4 regions of the Rhizobium beringeri genome follow, and region 3 is predicted to be linked to each of the others. Evidence: riboswitches for the same ligand, from Rfam matches in the RefSeq annotation. Region 3 holds a riboswitch; each other region holds the start of a gene.

Region 1 (4,032 bases), on a different contig from region 3:
CTGGCGGATGGGAGCGTCGACATTATCCTCGAGGATAAACTCGCCATCTACGACTGGATTGCCAACACTAAGGCAGGAAGCTGCTGCGAATTCAAAGGGCCGGATCTGGTCGACGTCACATATTTCGGTGAGGGTGCCGGCATCGCGCTCCGCCTGGATGACAAGGAGCGTCTGACGCGCCTGAACGAAGCGTTGAAGAGCATCAAGGCGGATGGGACCTACGACATGATCAACGCAAAATATTTCCCGTTCAGCATCCAGTAATTCGTCAATCAAATTGTCATGTGGTGAATGCGGAATGGCCGGTTTTCCGCCGGCCATTCCTATTGGGTAAAGTCCTCAGTCGTAACCGCTACGCAGCTTTCGCGACCTCTCCATGCGGATCGAGGACATATTTCGTCGCCGCTCCCTGGTCGAAGCTCTCATATCCATTGGCGGCATCGTCGAGCGGAATGACCTTGGCGTTGACGATATCGGCAATTGGCAGTCGGTCGTGGAGGATTGCCTGCATGAGCTGACGATTATATTTGATCACCGGAGTCTGGCCGGTGTGGAAGGACTGCGCCTTGGCCCATCCGAGGCCGAAGCGGAGCGACAGATTGCCGTGTTTGGCGGCGTTGTCGACGGCGCCCGGATCCTCGGTGACGTAGAGGCCGGGAATGCCGATCGAACCCGCGGCACGGGTAATCTCCATCATCTGATTGAGGACGATCGCCGGCTGTTCCCCACCGGAATGGCCGCGTGCCTCGAAGCCGACCGCATCGATGGCGCTGTCCACCTCGTTGGTGCCGACGACCTGCGCGATCATATCGCCAAGACGGTCACTCTTCGACAGGTCGATCGGTTCGAAACCGACTTTCGCTGCATGCGCCAGACGGTCCTTGTTGAAATCACCGATCATCACGACAGCAGCGCCGAGAATGCGAGCCGAAGCCGCAGCCGCAAGACCGACAGGGCCGGCGCCTGCGACGTAGACGGTCGAGCCGACTCCAACGCCTGCCCGCACCGCGCCATGGAAGCCGGTGGGCAGAATGTCGGAGAGCATGGTGAGATCCCGGATCTTCGCCATTGCCTTGTCCCGATCAGGGATTTTCAGCAGGTTGAAATCTGCGTAGGGAATAGTGACGTAGCGCGCCTGTCCGCCGATCCAGCCGCCCATGTCGACATAACCGTAAGCCCCGCCGGCGCGGGCCGGGTTTACCGTCAGGCAGACGCCGGTATCCTGCGACTTGCAGCAGCGGCAGCGGCCGCAGGCGACATTGAAAGGCACCGAAACGATATCGCCGATGTCGAGCATCTCGACATCGATGCCTTTCTCGATGATCTCGCCGGTGATTTCATGACCGAGGACCAGGCCCGGCATCGCTGTCGTGCGGCCGCGGACCATGTGCTGATCGGAGCCGCAAATATTGGTGGATATCACCTTCAAAATCACGCCGTGTTCGATGCGGCGGCCGTCGGGCGCTTCCAGCTTCGGGTCGTCGATGTCGCGAACTTCGACCTTGCCCGGCCGGAGATAGACGACGCCTCTATTTTTGCTCATGGATTCCTCCCACTTGTGAATGCCTCGATCTGCAACCGATGCAGTCGATGGCAACCTTCCCTCCGGCCTGCCTCCTCTGCAGTCCGGTGTCTACAACACGAGGATACCGCCGCATCGGGCGATATTCGAATTTTCAAAACGGACAGATTGGATGAGAAGAGGAGTGAACGCCACGGTTTTCACCTGTCGTTCCGCTCGTGATCGTCTGCCGCAATCCGTCGATTTGCTGTGCCAAGAGCTGGTTTCCGGCTCCAGAATCTCCTTTCGATCCATCTCGATATCTTTCCGGATGTCTATCCGGCGATTTCCTTGAGGATTTCAGTTCTTCTACCGCTGCGGGGCAGCGCCGGCGTCAGGCCAGCGTCCCAATGGTCCATTTCGCCAGTTTGCGAGATAGCGCCTTGAACACCACAAGCAAACCATGCCTGACGGAAAACAGCGATCAAGAAAACGACATGGGCGCAACTCAAAGACGACAGTCGGCAAAGTCGCAATGGCGCTGCGTAGCGGAAATAATTGATCCCGCGAATACGGCGGTTTTCCGGATCGTCCCGGAAGATTTAATCGCCGCCTAAAGGCTTTAGGCGCGATGCGGCCGGCGGCTGCGGTTGAAGTCGATGGCCGTGTGCCAGAGCACGGCGCCAAGGATGATCGCACCGCCGAAAAAGGTGGCAATGGGCGGTTGCTCGGAAAACAACAACCAGACCCAGAAAGGCGTGAGCACGATTTCGATCGTGCCGATCAGCGCCGCTTCCGCCGGCGGCATTCGTTTCGCCCCGGCAAGGAAGAGCACGAGCGCCAGGGAGAAATTGGTCGCACCGAAGGCGGCGAGAACGATCCAGTTATGCAGGTCGAGCGAGCCGACTGAACCGAACGGGGCAAAGATAGCAAGCGTCAGGAAGGCGCTGACGACGGTCGGCGGTAGGCTCGGGACGCCGGGATTGACGCGCGGAATGATGATGACGAGCGCGAAGGACGCGGTCATGCCGAGCGCCAGCAGATCGCCGAGACCAGTCCCGCCGCCGATCGACGAGGCGACGATGACCGCAACGCCGAAGAGCGAGATACCGCCGGCAATCAGCGTCCGCCTGGAGACCCTCTCCCTGAGGATGACCCAGCCGAGCAGGGCCGCGATGAAAGGCGCGGTCGCATAGATCATCGTCACATTGGCGACGGTGGTCATGTAAAGCGCCCCGATGAAGCACACCTGACTGAAGGTCTGGCATGCGATCATCGCAAGACCTGTGGGATGGAAGACGGATCGCCATTGCTGCCGTGAGATGCCCCCTTCGAGGAAAAGGCAGGGGATCAGCAGGAACAGGCCCCCGAACAACGATCGCCAGGCAATCGCCGTCCATACGTCGGTCGTCAAGAGTCGCGAATAGACACCGCTCGCGCTCCAGGCAAGTGTCGCGGCAACGATGAGAAACACACCCTTCTCGTGCTCGCTGCCTGCGAGGCGTCTGGCCGGATTTTCAATGGTCACGCAGATATTCTCAAAGAAGGAAGTCGAACGCCGCTCTTTTCTGCGCCAAGAATTGACATCAGACAAACGAATAGTAGAGATAGCTATCATCGATTTTTTCTATGGCTAACCCATGCACGAGCCGATTGAGAGCGACCTGCTCAGAACCTTCCTGGTCGTTGCCGAGACCTCCAATTTCTCCGCGGCTGCCCAGCGCATCGGGCGGACGCAATCGGCTGTCAGCACCCAGATCAAGCGGCTCGAGCAGACGATCGGCGAAACCCTGTTCGAGCGGGGCGCTCGCGGCGTGCTGCTGACGCGCCAGGGCATACAGCTCGTCCCCTATGCCCGAAGGATCATCGATCTGTTGAGCGAGGCAGCCGTAACGATCCGCAGCAAACCGCTGGATGGGCCGGTGCGCATCGGAATTCCCGAGGAATACAGCCAGACGGTGCTGCCGGCGGCGCTTGCGGCTTTCGCCGTACGCCACCCGGCCGTCGAGGTCACCGTGTCCTGCGACTACACAGTCCGCAACCTGGCCGCCCTCGAGCGGGACGAGCTCGATCTGGCCGTCGTTTTCGACTGGAGCGATGAGACCAAAGGCGAGGTCATCTGCATCGATCCGACAGTCTGGGTCACATCGATGGTTCATCGGTTGCACGACATCGATCCCCTGCCGATTGCGACCTATCGCAACTCCACCTGGTCACGCGATTACGCGCTCCGGTCGCTGGAGCAGATCGGCCGCAACTACCGGATCGCATTCATCGCCGATACGGGCTCGGGGCTGAAGAACGCCGTGATCGCAGGCCTTGCCGTCACCACGCTGTGCCGAAGCAACATCCCGTCCGGCTGCCGGGAACTCACTGCCGAAGACGGTTTCCCGCCGGTCGATTCCTCCAAGGTGGTGCTCCGTCGGAGCACGTACCGTTCCAGCGAGGCTGTGCGCGAACTTGCCGAAATGATACGGGATGCGTTTCAGCCTATGCCCGCATCTCCGATGGTGTGATGCGGCGGCGCAAGC
Region 2 (4,032 bases), 1.3 Mb from region 3:
CACGTAGGGTTCGGCCAGCGGATTGCGCAGCAACGCCTGCAGGATCGCGCCGCAAAGCGAGAGCGATGCGCCGGCGCTGGCCGCGACGAGCGCGCGGCTCAGACGATAATCCCAGACGATGCCCTGGTGGATGCGGCTGAGCTCGAAATCCGTTCCGAACAGCCGGTTCGAAACCGCCTCCGCGGTGGTCGCAACGGGAATTGCGATCTCGCCGATGGAAACGGCAAGGCTGATCATCAGCCCGAGCAGGAGAAGTGCCGCAATGGTGAGCGCACCAAGCGCCCACCATCCCTGTTGCCTGACCGACATTGCCTTCACTGCGCCAGGCCGAAGGACTTGATGCCGTTCGCCAATGTCTCGATGCCGTCGATCGTGCGGATCGTCGGGTTCATCGACTGTGCGTCCATCATCACGAAGTGCTTGTTTTTGACCGCGTCCAACTCTTTGGTCACAGGATCGTTCTCGAGGAAATCAACCTTGACCTTAGGATCGTCAGCCGCGTAACGGCGGCGGTCCATGGTCGCCAGCACGATGATGGCAGGGTTCGCCTGGGCGATGGTTTCCCAACCCACCAGCGGCCATTCCTCTTCCGTGGTGACGACGTTCTTCGCACCGATCGTCTTCAGGATATAGGCGGGCGCGCTGTTCTTACCGGCGATGAAGGCGTCGCCGTTGACCTCTTTGCTGGAGAACCAGAAGACGACGGGCAAGTTCTTGCCCGATGCGCCTGATATCGAAGCGACGGCATCCGCCTCGCGCTTCTTCAGCTTGGAAATCAGCGCATCGCCGTGCTCCTTCACGTCGAAGATCTCCGAGAGCTCAGCGATTTTTCTGTAGATCAGCTCCATCGTGAACAATTCCCTGCGCACGCCGTCGCCGCCGTCGGTATTGACCTTGGCGACGCAATCGGCCGGCGCGAGATAGGTATTGATCCCGAGATCCTTGAACTGCTCCCGCTTGCCGACGGATCCCTGCGCGCCGACATGCCATTCGAACTCGGCCGCCACCAGGTCGGGCTCCTGCCCGACGACGGATTCGAAGCTCGGATCGTTGTCGGCAAGCCGCTTTATCTTGCTGTTGGCCTCGGCATATTGCGGCAGCACTGGACCGACCCAGACGGCCGTTCCGGCGATCCTATCGGCAAGGCCGAGCGAGAAGAGAACTTCGGTCATGCCCTGGCCGATCGAAACGATCCTCGCCGGCGCCTTTTCGAAGGTCACCTGCTGGCCGCAATTGGTGATGGTCAAGGGATATCGGGTCGCGGCAAGGCTTGGTGCCGCAAGGCCGGCGAGCCCGAAGGCAAATGTCATGGTGGCGAGAATCTGGCGCATGGAAAACCTCGATCAAGGGAAAAATCACGGCCGTTCCGCTCATGTGCGCGGACCGAAAGCACGCTTAGGCGTGAACTAGCCGCAGGAGACCCAATCGAGGCGGATGCATGCCGGAATTCGGCGAAGGTTCAGCAGGTCAATCATATCTGTTCCTTTCCGGGCATCCCCGCCCGGTTGATTGGATCGTGATTGACGGCAGGTCTCCTGGCTTGCGGATATCCGTCGTTTCATCCGCCTTCCCGCGCGATAGTTCGCAGTGGCAGGGCGATAGGCCCATCAGAGATGGCCAGTCGCTGGCCACTCCTGAGATGATCGACAATCCGCTTACAGTTGCGGGGGCAGCCACGGTCTCGGTCCCTACTGGGTCGTCCTCACCGTGTTCCCTATTAATCCCCTTGGAGTCATCTTCAGGGAACCGTCGCACCCAGTTATGTCGCCCACCCGCCTGACGTCAATGATTATTGCGGAGGATCGTGCCGGCTCACCATGGCAAATTGCGAGACCTAAAAGCAAAACTCGCCAGCGCCCTCGAGCAAAAGCTATCGTCTGCGGTGCTGACGCCAGCGCCGGGGCATCCGTCGGCGTGCGTCACGACGGATTGCGAAAGGCAGGCCCCCGACATAGCTTTGGCGCCACCGATTTCAACGAGGTTTGATGTAGCAATGAGCAATCCGGATAGCGCCGATCTCGCCGCAGCCAGGATAGGCGCAATTCGCCAAGCAGCCGAGCAAGGCGATGCGCAAGCACAATTTGAATTGGGCCACATCACTGCACGAGGTGAAGGTGTCACCGGGGATAAAGCCGAAGGCGCGAGATGGCTTCGGAAAGCGGGCGAACAAGGTCATGTCGATGCGCAATTCCTCCTGGCTGGCCTGTATCTCATGGGGGACGGCGTTGCACAAAGCGCGCCCGAAGGCTGCAAGTGGTTTGAGAAAGCCGCCAGTCAAGGCCATGCCGACGCACAGTATTTATTGGGATTGATGAGAGAAGACGGCGACGGTTGCGATATCGATCCAACAGACGCCGTGAGATGGTACGGCCAGGCCGCAAATCAGGATCATGCCGGTGCACAATACAGGCTAGCCCAAATGAAAGAGCATGGCGTGGGCTGCGAGATCAATCTGACGGAGGCATTCAAATGGTACCGTCGTGCAGCGCTTCAGGATTACCCTGATGCAAGAGAAGATCTGCTCGAATTATGTCGTGCACATCCAGACCTGCCGCTCCCAGTATCAGAATTGCTCGATGGCAAAGGTCGTTCCTGATATCCAGCCCTTTGTCCGGCGGCGCAATCGTCCAGACGCCGTCGCCACCTGCTAGTCACTCCGCCCTACAACGCATCCAGCGGAATCTTCAAATACCGCCTGCCATTCTCCTCTGGCTCGGGCAGCCGCCCGCCGCGGATATTCACCTGCAGCGCGTGCAGCATCAGCTTCGGCTTCGGCAGGGTGCGGTCGCGGGCCTGGCGCAGCGCCACGAAGCCGGGCTCGTCGATGCCTGCGATATGAGGATTAGCGCTTTTCTGGGCGGTCACCGTGCTTTCCCAGCGCGGGTGGCGGCCGCCCGGCTGGTAGTCGTGGCCGGAAAAGAGGCGGGTCTCCTCGGGTAGCGACAGGATCGCCTGGATCGAGTGCCAGAGGGCACTGGCGCTGCCGCCCGGGAAATCTGTGCGCGCCGTGCCGGAATCCGGCGTGAACACTGTGTCGTGCACGAAGGCGGCGTCGCCGATCACATAGGTCACCGAGGCGAGTGTGTGCCCGGGCGAAAACATCACGCGGGCCTTAAGCGCGCCGATCTCGAACGTGTCGCCATCGGCAAACAGCCGGTCCCATTGCGAGCCGTCGGTCGCGAGCGCCGGCCAGTTGTAGATCTCCTTCCAGAGCGTCTGGACGTCGGTGACGTGGGCGCCGATCGCGGTCGGCGCACCGGTCTTCTCATGAAGATAATGCGCGGCGGAGAAATGATCGGCATGCGGATGCGTGTCGAGGATCCATTCGACCGTCAGCCCTTCACTTTTGATATGAGCGAGGATGGCGTCGGCATTGGCCGTTCCCGTCGCCCCCGACATCTCGTCGAAATCGAACACCGGGTCGATGATGGCGCAGCGTTTCGTCGCCGGGTCGGAAACAACATATTGCACACTGCAGGTGCGGGGCTCGAAGAAGGCCTTCACACCAGCCGCCTGCCTTGACCGCTTTTCCAGCCAACGGCGCGCGCCGGCAAGATCGAAGCCGAGGTTTTGACCGAGGGCCTCGACATCTCCGGGCTTCATCCGCCCGTCGAGCACCTCGCCCAGCGCGTAGAGCGTCAACGCCCGCGTGCCGCTCTTGCAATGGGCGACGACCGGTCCCTTGGCCTCGGCCATCGCCGCCTGGAACGCACGGATATCGGCCTCGGTGATCTCGGTCCCCTTCACCGGCACGAAGCTGTAGGCGAGCCCGGCGGCGGCGGCGGAAGCCTTTTCCGCCGTATTGCCCGGCTGCGCCGGCTCCTCGCCATCCGGCCGGGCATTGATGACGGCGGCAAAGCCATCAGCCGCGAAGGCGGCAAAACCTGCGGCGTCGGGCTGCCCCGCCACCGATATCAGCTCATTGACCCTCACGGATGTCATCGAAGCCCCCGCGCTGCCCGCACCAGGCATTATCGCACGTATATCGATACAATCTCACAAGTATATTGCCGAACGCAAGAATAGGCGCTT
Region 3 (4,032 bases):
GATCCTCAACCGCGCCAAGGCGGACGGCGTTCCCGTGCCGCCGGCCTTCGAGCTGGAAGCGATGCCGGGCAAGGGTGTCAGCGGCAAAGTCGGCGGTGAGACGCTGGATCTGCTGTCGCCGCCTGCCGCTCGCGAGCGCGGGGCGCTCAGCGCCGAACAGGATGCACGCATCACGGCGCTGAACGACGAGGGCAAGAGCGTGTCGGTGCTGCTCGTCAACGGTGTTGCGGCCGGCCTGATCGCCATGCGCGACGAGCCGCGTGAGGATGCCGAGGCCGGGCTCGCTAGCCTCAAATCGGCAGGCGTCAAGGCTATCATGCTGACGGGCGACAATAAGCGGACGGCAGCAGCCGTTGCCGGCATGCTCGGCATCGACTGGCGCGGCGAGATGATGCCGGAGGACAAGCAGCGGGTCGTCGGCGAATTGAAGCGCCAGGGTTTTATCGTCGCCAAGGTCGGCGACGGCATCAACGATGCGCCGGCGCTGGCTGCTGCCGATATCGGCATCGCCATGGGTGGTGGCACCGATGTGGCGCTGGAGACGGCGGATGCCGCCGTGTTGCACGGACGCGTCGGCGACGTGGCGCGCATGATCGAACTTTCCAAACGCACGATGCGCAACATCCTGCAGAATATCACCATCGCACTCGGGCTGAAGGCGGTGTTTCTGGTGACGACGATCGCTGGCATCACCGGGCTCTGGCCAGCGATCCTCGCCGATACCGGCGCCACCGTGCTGGTAACGATCAACGCGCTCAGGCTGCTTCGAATAAAAATATGAATATCGTTTGGGGAGCCGGCTTCTACCGGCTCTTTTATGATGGGTTTTCCACAGCGCATTTCCATTAACGCTTCATTATCCACATCATACACAGGCGCGGCGATTCTTTGCCGCCATTGCTGCGACGCCACAACAACTTGTTGACGTCATCGGCGATTCGAGTACCATATCTAGTGTTCGAGGTTCCGTCGATTCGTGAGGATCGGCGGCTAAGACGGGAATTCGGTGCGTCTCGCCATCATGGTGCGGCAATGCCGGAGCTGCCCCCGCAACTGTAAGCGGCGAGCAACTGTCCGATTTCAGGTCACTGGAGCATGATGCTCCGGGAAGGCTGGGGCAGGCGCTTTGACCCGTGAGCCAGGAGACCTGCCTCGAACGAAACGTCCACGGGCGGGGTGTCCGGAAGGTCGCGTTGCATGGCTGCGGGGAATCTCCGCATCGCGTTTCGCCGGCTCGAGCCTCCGCATGAGCCACTTCGGGGTGAAGTCATGTCAGTATCTCAGTTCAGGCCGCCACCCGCTCGAGGTAGAGGGCGGAGTGCGCCCAGGGGCTAAACAGCCGCATAGCTCAAATCATCAGAGAATTTTTCGATGGATATCGGCAGATTTCCGATCGATGTCCTGCGCCCAATCGCGTCGTCACGAGGAATATCATGACCATTACCGTCTATAGCAAGCCTGCCTGCGTCCAGTGCACTGCCACCTACCGCGCCCTCGACCGGTTGGGTGTCGATTATGACATCGTCGATATCTCGCAGGATGCCGAAGCGCTGGATCGCGTCCGCAGCCTCGGCTACATGCAGGCGCCTGTGGTCATCGCCGGCGAGCAGCATTGGGCGGGCTTCCGTCCCGACATGATTAGCGCGCTCTCCTGACCTGAGGACAAGCGATGGGCCTGATCGTCTATTATTCCAGCCGATCCGAGAATACCCATCGGTTCGTCGTCAAGCTCGGATTGCGCGCGGCGCGCATTCCGCCAGGTGGCGCAGACGCGTTCCATATCCGCGAACCCTTCGTGCTGATCGTGCCGACCTATAGCGGCGACGGCGGCAAGGGCGCCGTTCCCAAGCAGGTGATCCGTTTCCTCAACGATGCGGAAAACCGCGGACACATCCGCGGCGTAATCGCCGCGGGCAACAGCAATTTCGGCGAGACATACGGGCTCGCCGGCGACGTAGTCTCGCAGAAATGCCAGGTGCCGTACCTTTACCGGTTCGAGCTCATGGGCACCGAAGACGACGTTGCCAAGGTCAAACACGGAATGGAACGATTTTGGACACGGCAACAAACATGACGCGGGATGCGGACGCAAAACCGCATCACACTTTCGCTCAGCCCGCCGGGGAAAGGCCGCCGAAGGCCGCCGAAACCCTCGACTATCACGCGCTGAACGCGATGCTGAACCTCTATGACGATGAGGGGCGGATCCAGCTCGACAAGGATCGTTTGGCGGCCAAGCAATATTTCCTCCAGCACGTGAACCAGAACACTGTGTTCTTCCACAATCTGGGGGAAAAGCTCGATTACCTCGTGACCGAGGGCTATTACGAGCAGGAGGTTCTAGACCAGTATTCCTTCAATTTCGTGCGGGATCTGTTCGACCAGGCCTATGCCAAGAAATTCCGTTTCCCGACCTTCCTCGGCGCCTTCAAATATTACACCAGCTATACGCTGAAGACCTTCGACGGAAAGCGCTATCTCGAGCGCTATGAGGACCGCATCTGCATGGTGGCTCTGGCCTTGGCGCGTGGCGACGAGGCCCTTGCCCGCGACATGGTCGAGGAGATCATTTCCGGCCGCTTCCAGCCGGCAACGCCGACCTTCCTCAATGCCGGCAAGAAGCAGCGCGGCGAACTGGTTTCCTGCTTCCTGCTGCGCGTCGAGGACAATATGGAATCGATCGGCCGGTCGATCAATTCGGCGCTGCAATTGTCGAAGCGCGGCGGCGGCGTGGCGCTGTCGCTGACGAATATCCGCGAGGCGGGCGCGCCGATCAAGCATATCGAGAACCAGTCCTCGGGCATCATCCCTGTCATGAAGCTGCTTGAAGATAGTTTCTCCTATGCCAACCAGCTCGGCGCGCGGCAGGGGGCGGGTGCCGTCTATCTTAACGCCCACCACCCCGACATCATGCGCTTCCTCGACACCAAGCGCGAAAATGCCGACGAGAAGATCCGCATCAAGACGCTGTCGCTCGGCGTCGTCGTGCCCGATATCACCTTTGAGCTCGCCAAGAACAACGAGGATATGTACCTGTTCTCGCCCTATGACGTGGAGCGCGTCTATGGCGTGCCCTTCACTGAGATTTCGGTGACGGAAAAGTACCGCGAGATGGCGGACGACGTCCGCATCTCCAAGAAGAAGATCAAGGCGCGCGAATTCTTCCAGGTGCTTGCTGAAATCCAATTCGAGAGCGGCTACCCCTACATCATGTTCGAGGACACGGTGAACCGGGCGAACCCGATCGCCGGGCGTATTTCGATGAGCAATCTATGCTCGGAAATCCTGCAGGTGAGCGAGGCGAGCGAATATAATGACGACCTTTCCTACAAACATCTCGGCAAGGATATTTCCTGCAATCTCGGCTCGCTGAATATCGCGGCGGCAATGGATTCGGCCGATTTCGGCAAGACGATCGAGACCTCGATCCGGGCCCTGACGGCCGTTTCCGACATGAGTCACATTTCCTCGGTTCCCTCGATCGAGAAGGGCAATGACGAGAGCCATGCAATCGGACTCGGCCAGATGAACCTGCACGGCTATCTCGCCCGCGAACGCATCTTCTACGGCTCCGAGGAAGGCGTCGATTTCACCAACATCTATTTCTATACGGTGACCTACCACGCGATCCGCGCCTCAAACCTTTTGGCGGTCGAACGCGGCACAAGCTTCAAGGGCTTCGAGAACTCGAAATATGCCTCCGGCGAATATTTCGACAAATATACGGAGCAGCGCTGGGAGCCGGCGACGGAGACGGTGAGGGCGCTGTTCGAGACGTCAGGCATTCACATTCCGACGCAGGAAGATTGGGTGGCGTTGAAGAAGGCGGTGATGGCCTCCGGCCTCTATAACCAGAACCTGCAGGCGGTGCCGCCGACAGGCTCGATCTCTTATATCAACCACTCGACCTCCTCGATCCATCCGATCGTCTCGAAGATCGAGATCCGCAAGGAAGGCAAGATCGGCCGTGTCTATTATCCGGCGCCGTTCATGACCAACGACAATCTCGACTATTATCAGGATGCCTACGAG
Region 4 (4,032 bases), 1.5 Mb from region 3:
ACATCGGATGCTTGAGGCTCATCAGGCTGGCGAGCCGCAGCGAAGGTGCTGTCCGGCTATCGCGATGGGCCGCCGCGATCGCGGCAAGCTCGGTGTCGGCCGCCGACAGGAATAGGATGTCGCCCGGCGTCTGCCCGAGGTCGATGGCCTCCTCGCCGTCGCTGATCGTTCCCTGCTGGGCCAGAAGCAGATGCATCGGTCTATGCCAGCGCTTCGATCGCCGCCCTCACCGCGCCCTGGTCCATTTCATGCAGGCCAATGACGACGAGGCGTGTGCCGCGCTTTTCGCCTGAGCCCCAGGCGCGGTCGAAATAGTGGTCGATGCGGCTGCCGACGGCCTGGAGCTGCAGGCGCATCGGCTTGCCTGAAACGTCGACGAAACCCTTGAGACGCAGCACGTCATGGGCTGATATGATGTCCTTCAGCGCTTCGACGAAGCCGGCGGCATCGGCAATGGCTCCGAGATCGACGACGAAGCTGTCGAATTCATCATGGTCGTGCGGCGCACCGTCTTCATGCTCCAGCTCGTGATGCGACTTGCGATTGGCGACATCGTCCTCTGTGCCGACGCCAAGGCCGAGCAGGATGCCGGCCGACACCTCGCCGTTCCTCGCCTCGATCATCACGGGCTTGCGCACCGTGCGGGAGGCAACCTCGTCGCGCACCCTGATAAGGCCGGCAGCATCGATCAGGTCTGTCTTGTTGAGCACGATGAGGTCGGCGCAGGTCAGCTGATCCTCGAACAGCTCCTCGATCGGGCTTTCGTGATCGAGCGATTCATCTTCGGCACGGCGCGCATCGACCGCATCATGATCGTCGGCAAAACGGCCGGCGGCTACAGCGGCGCTGTCGACCACCGTGATGACGCCGTCGACGGTCACCTGGGTGCGAATGTCGGGCCAGTTGAAGGCGGCGACCAGCGGCTGCGGCAAAGCAAGGCCCGAGGTCTCGATGACGATGTGATCGGGCCGCTGTTCGCGCTCGAGCAGCTTCGTCATCGTCGGAATGAAATCGTCCGCAACGGTGCAGCAGATGCAGCCATTGGTCAACTCGATGATGTCGTCCTCGGTGCAATTATCAGCACCGCAGCCCTTCAGCACGTCGCCGTCGACACCGAGATCGCCGAATTCGTTGATAATAAGCGCAATCTTCTTGCCGCCGGCATTGGTCAGCAGGTTGCGGATCATCGTCGTCTTGCCGGCACCGAGGAAGCCGGTGATGACGGTTGCGGGAATCTTCTGCTGGTTCATGGACTTAACCCTTCATTTTCAGCGGCAGGCCTGCCGCGATGAAATAGACTTCGGCGGCCTTCGCCGCGATCGATTGGTGCAGCCGGCCGGCATGATCGCGAAAATCCCGCGCCATGCGATTATCCGGCACGATGCCGAGACCGACCTCGTTGGAAACGAAAACGAGCCGCGCCTTCGCAGCGGGCAGGAAATCGGCAAGTGCGGCAAATTCCGCCGCCATCTCACGCTTCTCCATCATCAGATTGGTGACCCAGAGCGTCAGGCAATCGATCAGCACGATGCGCCCCTCGCCGTCGATGGCGGTAAGCCTGCCGACAAGATCGAGAGGCTCCTCATGCGTCGTCCAGGACGGACCGCGATCGGCCTTGTGTTGCGTTATGCGCGCCTGCATCTCCTCGTCCCAGGCACGGCCGGTGGCAAGGTAGTGGCGATCCAGATCGGTCGCGGTGACGAGGGATTCGGCGAACCGGGACTTGCCGGAGCGCGCACCGCCGAGGATGAAGACGGCGTTGGAAGGAGCGACGGTCATGCGCAAACGGTCCCTCGGGTGAAGGACATGTGGTTTGCCCCCCACTGTCCGCTCGAGCTTCTGCTGCAGAACGAACCGCAGTCCAAAGCCGTCTCTTTGACTTCCATGGGATCAGACGAGGCAAAGCATCGCCACATGTCTCTTCTCCCCAGCGGGGAGAAGGTGCCGGCAGGCGGTTGAGGGGGCGAGCGGCAAAGCCGCGAATGCACTGAGCGCAAGCGAAGGGCAATGATGAAGGGCGTGCCGTGCGGCCCCCTCATCCGACCCTTCGGGCCACCTTCTCCCCGCTGGGGAGAAGAGGAAGCAAATCGCGCCGCACCAGGCCGCGCTGAATTCAATCGTTCAGCCAAGACAACCTCCGTGCTGGCAACGGGCATAGTGCCCAGGTGTGGGCTTCTCGCCCGGCACGCATGGCAGGTCTCCTGGCTCGCGGTTATCGGCCGCGATCGGGGCAGACCGGAAACCGGTCGCCCTGATCGTGCCAGCGGATCATCCTCGCCTTCCCGGCTGCATCAGTGAAAAGGTGGACGATTCGTAGACTTGAGAGGCGTCCGACCCCGGTTGATCACCATGCATATCCAGTGGCTTTTCCGGCATATCGCCCGTCCCGCCCGCCCGCACGATTGCAGGCTCCGAGCCGGAAGGGCTTGATGCCGGATGGAAGACCCTGACCGCTCTACAGTCGCGGGGTCGGCTGTGATGAAGGCGCCCGGCTTGGGTCCGCCCCGTCACATTCCCTTTTCATCCGGAAGGGCGCAACACCGATCCGGAACCATCCGTTATGTCAGGATGGTCAGTCGACCATCCGTTATCGGGATGGTTAGGCAAGCACAGGGGGGAAGTCAACCGGCCTTGGCGGAAGCTCGATCGCCAGCCACGCGACACACTTACTCAAACACGACTTACCCTACCTAAAATATCGTCATTTATCAGTGGCTTACGTCATAAAAATTTATCCCAACCGCCGGCTTTTCGCCGCAATTGCGTCGCAAGCGGACTGCGCGACCATCTCTGCCCTTGACCGGGCCTCTCCCCGCCTAGTTGTCTAGCCATGCTTATGAAATTGGATCGGCGCCGTTTTCGTGCGCTGCGTGTATTCTTCGATCCGGGACGCCTGCGGGCGCTGACCCGCCGTAGCGAGGTCGGCCTGTCGCTGGCGGGCGCCGTCGTCGGCATCATCTCGGGTCTCGCCGTCACCGGCATGAGTTACGTCTCCAACGAGCTGCATCAGCTGGTCTTCGGCATCGCCGACAGCGAGCGGTTGAGCTCGTCCGAGATCGAGAACAAGATGCTGCTGCTCACCGCCCCCGTCATCGGCGGCGCCCTGCTCGGCCTGTTGCTCCTAGTGCTGGCGAAACGACGGAAGAAGCCGATGGTCGACCCGATCGAGGCCAATGCGCTGCATGGCGGCCGCCTGTCCTTGACCGACAGCATCATCGTTGCCGTGCAGAACCTGATTTCCAACGGTTTTGGCGCCTCCGTCGGCCTGGAGGCCGGCTATACCCAGCTTGCCGCCGGCCTCGCCTCGAAATTCGGGCTGAAGCTGCAGCTTCGCCGCTCGGACCTGCGCACCCTCGTTGGCTGCGGCGCGGCGGGCGCCATCGCCGCCGCCTTCAACGCGCCGCTGACCGGTGCTTTCTATGCCTTCGAGCTGATCATCGGCACCTATACGATCGTCTCGCTGACGCCTGTCGTCGTCTCCGCCCTTGTCTCCACCCTGATCGCAAGGCTGCTTGCCGGCAGCGATTTCACCATCGATATCGGCAGCTTCGGCTCGGTCGTGCCGGCCGATTATATCCCGGCACTGCTGCTCGGTGCTTTCTGCGCCGGTGTCGGCATCCTGATCATGCAGGGCGTCGCCTTTGTCGAAGAGCTGGCACGCAAGAGCTCGATCGCCCCACCCTTCCGCCCGGCCCTCGGCGGCATCATCGTCGGGCTATTGGCGATGATCTCGCCGCAGGTGCTCTCAGCCGGCCACGGCGCGCTGCATCTCAACCTTTCCCGTGAGGTGGCAATCCCGACGCTGATCGGCCTCTTCCTCTTGAAATCCTTCGCCTCGGCGATCTCGATCGGCTCCGGCTTCAGGGGTGGGCTGTTCTTCGCCTCGCTGTTCATGGGCGCCCTGCTCGGCAAGCTCTTCGCCTATTGCGGTCCCTATTTCGCCGATGCGACGCTGACGCCCGTCATCTATGCCGTGGTCGGCATGAGTTCGCTTGCCGTCGCCGTCATCGGCGGGCCGCTGACCATGACGTT

Evidence for each region. Region 3 has a riboswitch for cobalamin ahead of nrdH (glutaredoxin-like protein NrdH). Riboswitches for the same ligand answer to the same signal wherever they lie in the genome.
Region 1: another riboswitch for cobalamin. It lies ahead of fdhA (formaldehyde dehydrogenase, glutathione-independent); the one in region 3 lies ahead of nrdH (glutaredoxin-like protein NrdH).
Region 2: another riboswitch for cobalamin. It lies ahead of ELH03_RS12940 (ABC transporter substrate-binding protein); the one in region 3 lies ahead of nrdH (glutaredoxin-like protein NrdH).
Region 4: another riboswitch for cobalamin. It lies ahead of cobU (bifunctional adenosylcobinamide kinase/adenosylcobinamide-phosphate guanylyltransferase); the one in region 3 lies ahead of nrdH (glutaredoxin-like protein NrdH).

The regions. Positions count from the first base shown of each region.
Region 1 is NZ_SILG01000004.1:459,666-463,697, reverse strand. It holds gene ELH03_RS31770 (ABC transporter substrate-binding protein) at 1-264, shown strand, start outside; gene fdhA (formaldehyde dehydrogenase, glutathione-independent) at 353-1,543, opposite strand; cobalamin riboswitch at 1,763-1,962, opposite strand; gene ELH03_RS37620 (hypothetical protein) at 1,945-2,118, shown strand; gene ELH03_RS31760 (DMT family transporter) at 2,124-3,029, opposite strand; gene ELH03_RS31755 (LysR substrate-binding domain-containing protein) at 3,142-4,017, shown strand; gene ELH03_RS31750 (GlxA family transcriptional regulator) at 3,992-4,032, opposite strand, start outside.
Region 2 is NZ_SILG01000001.1:2,553,809-2,557,840, forward strand. It holds gene ELH03_RS12935 (FecCD family ABC transporter permease) at 1-309, opposite strand, end outside; gene ELH03_RS12940 (ABC transporter substrate-binding protein) at 315-1,331, opposite strand; cobalamin riboswitch at 1,509-1,766, opposite strand; gene ELH03_RS12945 (tetratricopeptide repeat protein) at 1,994-2,596, shown strand; gene blh (bifunctional sulfur transferase/dioxygenase Blh) at 2,662-3,942, opposite strand.
Region 3 is NZ_SILG01000001.1:3,842,024-3,846,055, reverse strand. It holds gene ELH03_RS19220 (heavy metal translocating P-type ATPase) at 1-781, shown strand, start outside; cobalamin riboswitch at 945-1,169, shown strand; gene nrdH (glutaredoxin-like protein NrdH) at 1,434-1,655, shown strand; gene nrdI (class Ib ribonucleoside-diphosphate reductase assembly flavoprotein NrdI) at 1,670-2,074, shown strand; gene nrdE (class 1b ribonucleoside-diphosphate reductase subunit alpha) at 2,053-4,032, shown strand, end outside.
Region 4 is NZ_SILG01000001.1:2,333,077-2,337,108, forward strand. It holds gene cobN (cobaltochelatase subunit CobN) at 1-196, opposite strand, end outside; gene cobW (cobalamin biosynthesis protein CobW) at 201-1,250, opposite strand; gene cobU (bifunctional adenosylcobinamide kinase/adenosylcobinamide-phosphate guanylyltransferase) at 1,255-1,779, opposite strand; cobalamin riboswitch at 2,175-2,571, opposite strand; gene ELH03_RS11780 (chloride channel protein) at 2,831-4,032, shown strand, end outside.